DNA from 3 places in the Bacillus sp. WC2507 genome. Region 3 is predicted to be linked to each of the others. Evidence: riboswitches for the same ligand, from Rfam matches in the RefSeq annotation. Region 3 holds a riboswitch; each other region holds the start of a gene.

Region 1 (2,279 bases), 340 kb from region 3:
ACTACTTGTATTTGTGTACCATTCTGTAATGAACCAAGTAGTGCACTACTTGTACTAGCGGTGCTACGTACATTAAGTTTAGGTGTTGCAACTGTGTATTTCGTATTATTTTGAACTGTGATGCCTTTTACTAAAGGCTGTGAACCATTAGACACGAATGCCTTTTGTACGTAACCTGTTTTGCCATTATGTAAAATTTTATACCAATCACCTTGTTCTTCTTGAATGGTAACGAATTTCCCATTTGGTAATACATCTAAAATTGAAGATTCTAAATTAGGTTCAGAACGAACGTTTAATGCATTGGCATTAACGATGTATTGATTATTAGATTGAAGTTTGTTTTTTAGTAGAATAGCATCTTTTTGTACGTAACCTACTTTATTATTAACAGATACTTTATACCAGCCATTAGTTGTTTCAAGTATGTTCACTTTCGTATTAAAGCGGATTGTATCAATTGATGAGCTATTTGCGTTATCTTTTGTATGTAAGGCTACTTGATCGACTTTTACATATCCAGTTTTTACATTAGATAATTGTTCAGCGTTGGCTGTTTGTACATTTGTTTCTCCCATAGAAGGAAGTAAAGAGGCAATTGCGACAGTAGTTGCTGTTAAAGCAGTAGCTTTCATATTCATATAATAGAGACCTCCTCTAGTTGTATAGTTGTAATTTTATTATAGTATAAAGATATAATATAGTGGGTGTATTCACATAAATGTAATATGAAATCAATATAAAAATAAATTTTTTGAGGATAATGATTCCTTTTTATCCAATTAATTAGGATAATAATTTCTAAGATAGAATATAAGTATTATATAGTTCCGTTATTTTGTTGACAATTGAGAAAATTAAAATAGTTGATGATGTCTTATTACGGTGTTATACTGACAGTGATAATTTCATAGTTTGCTAGGAGAGCTGGTGTTGCCAGCTGAGAGTAGGCCGTAAGCCTTTGATCCTTTTCATTACCTGATCTAGATTATGCTAGCGTAGGGAAGCAATTCGGACAATAATAATGAGTCCCCGTTTCTTTGCGTATAGAAACGGGGCTTTTTTATTTGAAAATTTCATATTGAAACCACTAGGGGTGCTTGTTGTGCTGAGAGAGGAATAATCCTTAACCCTTACAGACCTGATCTAGGTAATACTAGCGAAGGGAAGTGGAGCAACGAATAAATTATAATTTTATTTGCTGTAACCACTTCTTATTTAGAAGTGGTTTTTTATTTAGATATATAAATTGAAAGGGGATAGAGAAATGAAATTTTGCGATAGATTATTAGAAACTGTACAACCAGTTTGGGAGATGAGTCATAATCACCCGTTTGTAGTAGGTATGGGAGATGGCACGTTAGAAAAAGATAAGTTTCAGTATTATATTATTCAAGATTATTTATATTTGTTAGATTATGCAAAGCTATATGCGATTGGTGTTGTAAAAGCAACGAATCCACAAGTAATGGGGAAATTTGCTGAACAAATTGATGGCATATTAAATGGAGAAATGACAATCCATAAACAATATGCAAAAAGACTTGGTATTTCTATAGAGGAGATAGAATCTGCAAAACCATCTGCTAAAAATTTAGCCTATACAAATTACATGATGTCTGTATCTCAAAATGGCACGCTTGCGGAATTAATAGCAGCACTTCTTCCATGTATGTGGAGCTACTGGGAAATTGGAAAGCGTTTAAACGATATTCCTGGAGCAAGAGATCATGAGTTCTTTGGTGAGTGGATTCAAGGATATAGTTCGGAAGAATACGGTAGCCTTTGTATTTGGTTAATAGATTTATTAAATGAAATGGCAGTTGGAAAGTCTGACAAAGAGCTAGATCGATTAGAGGAGATTTTCCTATATTCCAGTCGATTTGAATATTTATTCTGGGATATGTCCTATCGTAAGGAGATGTGGGGATTTGAGGAGCAAGAACATACTACAGTTTCATAATGTTTCTTTTCATTATGATGAGAAACCAATCATCAAGGAATTAAATGCTTCTATACAAGATAAAGAGTTTGTAAGTATTATCGGACCGAGTGGATGCGGGAAAAGTACTTTATTTCGCCTTATTACAGGTTTAGAAGAAACAAGTACGGGACAGATAGAGCTGACAGAAACAAAGAGCCATCCTGTAGGGTATATGCCCCAAAAAGATATGCTCCTGCCATGGAGAACGATTATTGAAAATGCTGCCCTGCCGCTAGAGTGCCAAGGTGTACAGAAGAAAGAAGCACAAATAAAGGCAAAGGAACTGTTACATAAA
Region 2 (2,279 bases), 2.1 Mb from region 3:
GGAACGAACACTTTTCGATTAGGATTTTCACGTTTGAAAGAAGAAGAAATTGTTCGGGGAATCAAAATAATCGGTGATACAATAAAAAATGAAATTTGGAGTTGAGGAAATGAGAATTGGCGTTATTATGGGAGGAGTATCCTCTGAAAAACAAGTATCAATTATGACTGGAAATGAAATGATTGCACATTTAGATAAAAGTAAGTATGACATAGTTCCAATTACGTTAAACGAAAAAATGGATTTAATCGAAAAAGCGAAAGACATTGATTTTGCGCTGCTTGCATTACACGGAAAATACGGAGAAGATGGGACTGTTCAAGGAACGCTTGAAAGTTTAGGTATTCCTTATAGCGGGAGCAATATGTTATCTAGCGGTATATGTATGGACAAAAACATTTCGAAAAAGATTTTACGTTATGAAGGAATAGAAACACCAGATTGGATTGAACTTACAAAAATGGAGGATCTAAATCTTGATGAATTAGATAAGTTAGGATTTCCGTTAGTGGTAAAACCAAACTCTGGTGGCTCGAGTGTCGGGGTAAAGATTGTATATGATAAAGACGAATTAATTTCAATGCTGGAAACTGTGTTCGAATGGGATTCTGAAGTAGTAATAGAGAAGTATATAAAAGGTGACGAGATTACATGTTCCATTTTTGATGGAAAACAGTTACCCATCATTTCAATTCGACATGCGGCGGAGTTCTTTGATTACAATGCGAAATATGATGATGCTGGTACTATTGAAGAAGTTATTGAACTTCCAGCTGAATTGAAAGAACGTGTAAACGAAGCGTCACTGGCTTGCTATAAAGCATTAAAATGTAGTGTTTATGCAAGGGTTGATATGATGGTGAAAGACGGTATTCCATATGTAATGGAGGTTAATACATTACCAGGGATGACACAAGCAAGTCTATTACCAAAAAGTGCAGATGCAGCGGGAATTAATTATAGCAAACTATTAGATATGATTATTGAAACTTCATTAAGAGTAAGGGAAGAAGAAGGGTTTTAAGTAGCAGTATCATGAATACTTTTGACAGTAACATGAAGTATGTTATGATGAATACAATACGAAAATTAAATATTTATCCACTAGGGGGGCCTATTATAGGCTGAGATCAAATGGGAATTTGAGACTCTTAGTACCTGATCTGGTTAATGCCAGCGTAGGGAAGTGGGAAAGACATTGCTATTTCATGAATAAATACTGTCAATTTCACTTTCTTTACGCCTGTAAAGAAAGTTTTTTTATTTTACAGATTTAATAATTGTGGGTAAATACTTAAATTTTATACATTATGGGAGGGATTTAAATGAAATTTTCACAATCATTACGTCAAGAAGTAGATTCAATTTGGGAAGCTAGTTTTCATCACCCTTTTGTAAAACAACTTGGTGAAGGAACGTTAGATTTAGCTAGTTTTCGCTATTATGTGCTGCAAGATTCATATTATTTGAGTCATTTTGCTAGAGTACAAACTTTAGGAGCTGCAAAAGCACTGGAATTAGAAACGACAGCTCGTATGGCACATCATGCTCAAAATACATACGAGGCGGAATTATCTTTACATGAGAATTTTGCGAAGAAACTAGGGATAACTCAAGAAGAAAAAGATAGTTTTATCCCTGCTCCAACTGCATACGCTTATACTTCACATATGTATCGTGCTGCGTATGAAGGACATTTAGGCGATATCATTGCAGCAATTTTACCTTGCTATTGGTTGTATTATGAAATTGGTGAGCGTTTAAAAGAGTGTCAGCCAGAAGAACCAATTTATAACGAATGGATTTCTGCTTATGGATCTGATTGGTTCCGTACGCTAGTTGAAGAGCAAATTACAAGATTAGATACTATCGCTGAAAACGTAACAGAGTCTGACCGTAAGCGAATGAAACAGCATTTCATTATTAGCAGTCAATATGAATATTCATTTTGGGAAATGGCTTATACTTTAGAAAAGTGGCCAGTGAATACAGAAGTAAAAGATGTAATCGGATAAAGAATGGAAGTAATGTTATAGATAGGTATGGATAATACCTATCTATATATTTTTTCTTGTCAGATTTGCGTAAAGTCGATAGTGCTGCGGATATAGCAAAATGGCATATCGATAAGTTAGTTAATTTAATTTTCTACGCATTAACTGGATAAACTTCTGCGACTTTTATTTTACAATCAAACTTCGTTACTGCTCCAACTTCAGATGCACAACGTAATGGAATGAAATTCTACCTTGAACGTAAAGATTGGTGGTTTGAAGTTA
Region 3 (2,279 bases):
TTCTTTATTTCATCTTCACGATTAGCGATCATAGCGACAGTAGGTGTTTGAACACGGCCGCAATTCAGCTGGGCATTAAAGCGAGTCGTTAAAGCTCGAGTCGCGTTAAGACCGATATACCAGTCAGCTTCTGAACGTGCAACTGCAGAAGCGTATAAATTGTCATATGCTTTACCTGGTTTTAAATTAGCGAAGCCATCTTTAATTGCTTTATCAGTAACGGATGAAATCCATAGACGTTTGATTGGTTTGTTAACTCGAACCTTATCAATAATCCAGCGAGCGACTAACTCTCCTTCACGTCCAGCATCTGTTGCTACAATAATTTCAGTTACATCTTTTCTAAGAAGCTGACTTTTTACAGCATTAAATTGTTTCCCTGTTTGTTTAATCACCGTTAATTTCAAACGCTCTGGTAGCATCGGTAAATCTTCTAAATTCCACTTTTTATATTTCACATCATAGCTTTCTGGATCTGCTAATGTAACGAGATGACCTAAAGCCCAAGTTACAATATATTTACTACCTTCAAGGTAGCCGTTTCCTTTTTTATCGCACTTCAGTACGCGAGCAATATCACGTGCAACGGAAGGCTTTTCAGCGATTACAACGCTTTTTGACATATTTAAAACATCCTTTCAAATTTCCATACGTTAACTATAGCATACATCTTCTTGAGATTCAGTTTCGCTCCAGATTTGAACGTTTTTTAGTGGGATAACATCTGTTTGAAAGTGAATGATGGCGACAGAACATAATATGCACCATGATGAGACTATGAGAAATAGATACTTATTTATTATACGTATTGTTTTATTAGTTGCTTCTATATTAAATAGAAAAGTAAAGAACTTGTTATTTTACTAGAATAAGAGTAGACTTTGAAGTAGAAGAATACTAAACACATGGGAGTTTGTGGATGCAAACTGAGAGTATGACTAATCCGTCATTGACCATTTGAACCTGTTGGATAATGCCAGCGTAGGGAGAGTGTAAAAGCACATGTTCAGGCACTTTGCGTACGCGCAAAGTGTCTTTTTGTGTATCTCCCATCACTATAGTTAGGGGATGAGAATGATGAATATAAAAGAAATTAGTAAAGTAGTGGATTTGGTGAGAGAATCTAATCCGCTCGTTCATAATATTACAAATGTCGTTGTAACAAATTTTACAGCTAACGGTTTGTTAGCGTTAGGGGCATCGCCTGTAATGGCGTATGCAAAAGAAGAAGTAGCAGAAATGGCTAGCATTGCTGGAGCGTTAGTATTAAATATGGGGACACTTCGCCCTGAAGAAGTAGAAGCAATGTTACTTGCAGGTAAATCAGCAAATGTGAACAATGTACCAGTACTGTTTGATCCAGTTGGTGCAGGAGCAACATCGTATCGAACAGAAGTTGCGAGACATATTCCAGCTGAAATCGAGTTAGCGATTATTCGCGGAAATGCAGCTGAAATAGCGAATGTTATTAATGAGAGATGGGAAATTAAAGGAGTAGACGCTGGTGCTGGAAATGGTAATGTCGTAAGTATTGCAAAGCAGGCAGCAGACGAATTGAATACAGTTGCGGTAATTACTGGAAAAGAAGATGTTGTTACAGATGGAGAGCGAACTATTCTTATTCAAAATGGTCACCCTATTTTAACGAAAGTTACAGGTACTGGTTGTTTACTAACTTCTGTAATAGGAGCATTTGTAGCGATAGAAAAGGATTATGTAAAGGCAGCGGTAGCCGCATTAACATTTTATGGTGTAGCTGCGGAACTAGCAGCTGCCAAGACAGTGGAAAAGGGACCGGGTAGTTTCCAAATTGAATTTTTAAATCAGTTAGCGAATACCACTTCAGGTGATATTGAGAAGTATGGGAAGATTGAGATTATATAGTAAGGAGGGGAACTAGATGTCGCGGATTACAAAGGCTGAAATGTCTAGGTTATTATCAGTATATTTTATTATGGGAAGTAACAATTGTACGAAGGAGCCACTACGAGTATTGAGAGATGCACTTGAAGGCGGTATAACAATTTTTCAATTTCGTGAAAAGGGGGAAGGCGCTTTAACGGGAGAGAAACGCATTTGTTTCGCAAAAGAACTACAAGCAATTTGTAAGGAGTACGGTGTACCATTCATCGTAAATGATGATGTGGAACTAGCTCTCGAGTTAGATGCAGATGGCGTGCATGTTGGACAAGATGATGAAGGAATTACTTCTGTTCGTGAAAAAATGGGGGATAAAATTGTTGGTGTATCTACACATACAATTGAAGAAGCACGTTGGG

What was found. Region 3 has a riboswitch for thiamine pyrophosphate ahead of thiM (hydroxyethylthiazole kinase). Riboswitches for the same ligand answer to the same signal wherever they lie in the genome.
Region 1: another riboswitch for thiamine pyrophosphate. It lies ahead of tenA (thiaminase II); the one in region 3 lies ahead of thiM (hydroxyethylthiazole kinase).
Region 2: another riboswitch for thiamine pyrophosphate. It lies ahead of tenA (thiaminase II); the one in region 3 lies ahead of thiM (hydroxyethylthiazole kinase).

What each region holds. Positions count from the first base shown of each region.
Region 1 is NZ_JBQXPN010000001.1:4,871,170-4,873,448, reverse strand. It holds gene ACUN28_RS25715 (SH3 domain-containing protein) at 1-641, opposite strand, end outside; TPP riboswitch at 911-1,022, shown strand; TPP riboswitch at 1,083-1,185, shown strand; gene tenA (thiaminase II) at 1,268-1,963, shown strand; gene ACUN28_RS25705 (ABC transporter ATP-binding protein) at 1,932-2,279, shown strand, end outside.
Region 2 is NZ_JBQXPN010000001.1:3,107,889-3,110,167, reverse strand. It holds gene pdxR (MocR-like pyridoxine biosynthesis transcription factor PdxR) at 1-105, shown strand, start outside; gene ddlB (D-alanine--D-alanine ligase) at 110-1,024, shown strand; TPP riboswitch at 1,097-1,202, shown strand; gene tenA (thiaminase II) at 1,326-2,015, shown strand; partial or broken gene ACUN28_RS16640 (N-acetylmuramoyl-L-alanine amidase C-terminal domain-containing protein) at 2,171-2,279, shown strand, end outside.
Region 3 is NZ_JBQXPN010000001.1:5,208,468-5,210,746, reverse strand. It holds gene topB (DNA topoisomerase III) at 1-623, opposite strand, end outside; TPP riboswitch at 896-1,005, shown strand; gene thiM (hydroxyethylthiazole kinase) at 1,078-1,884, shown strand; gene thiE (thiamine phosphate synthase) at 1,901-2,279, shown strand, end outside.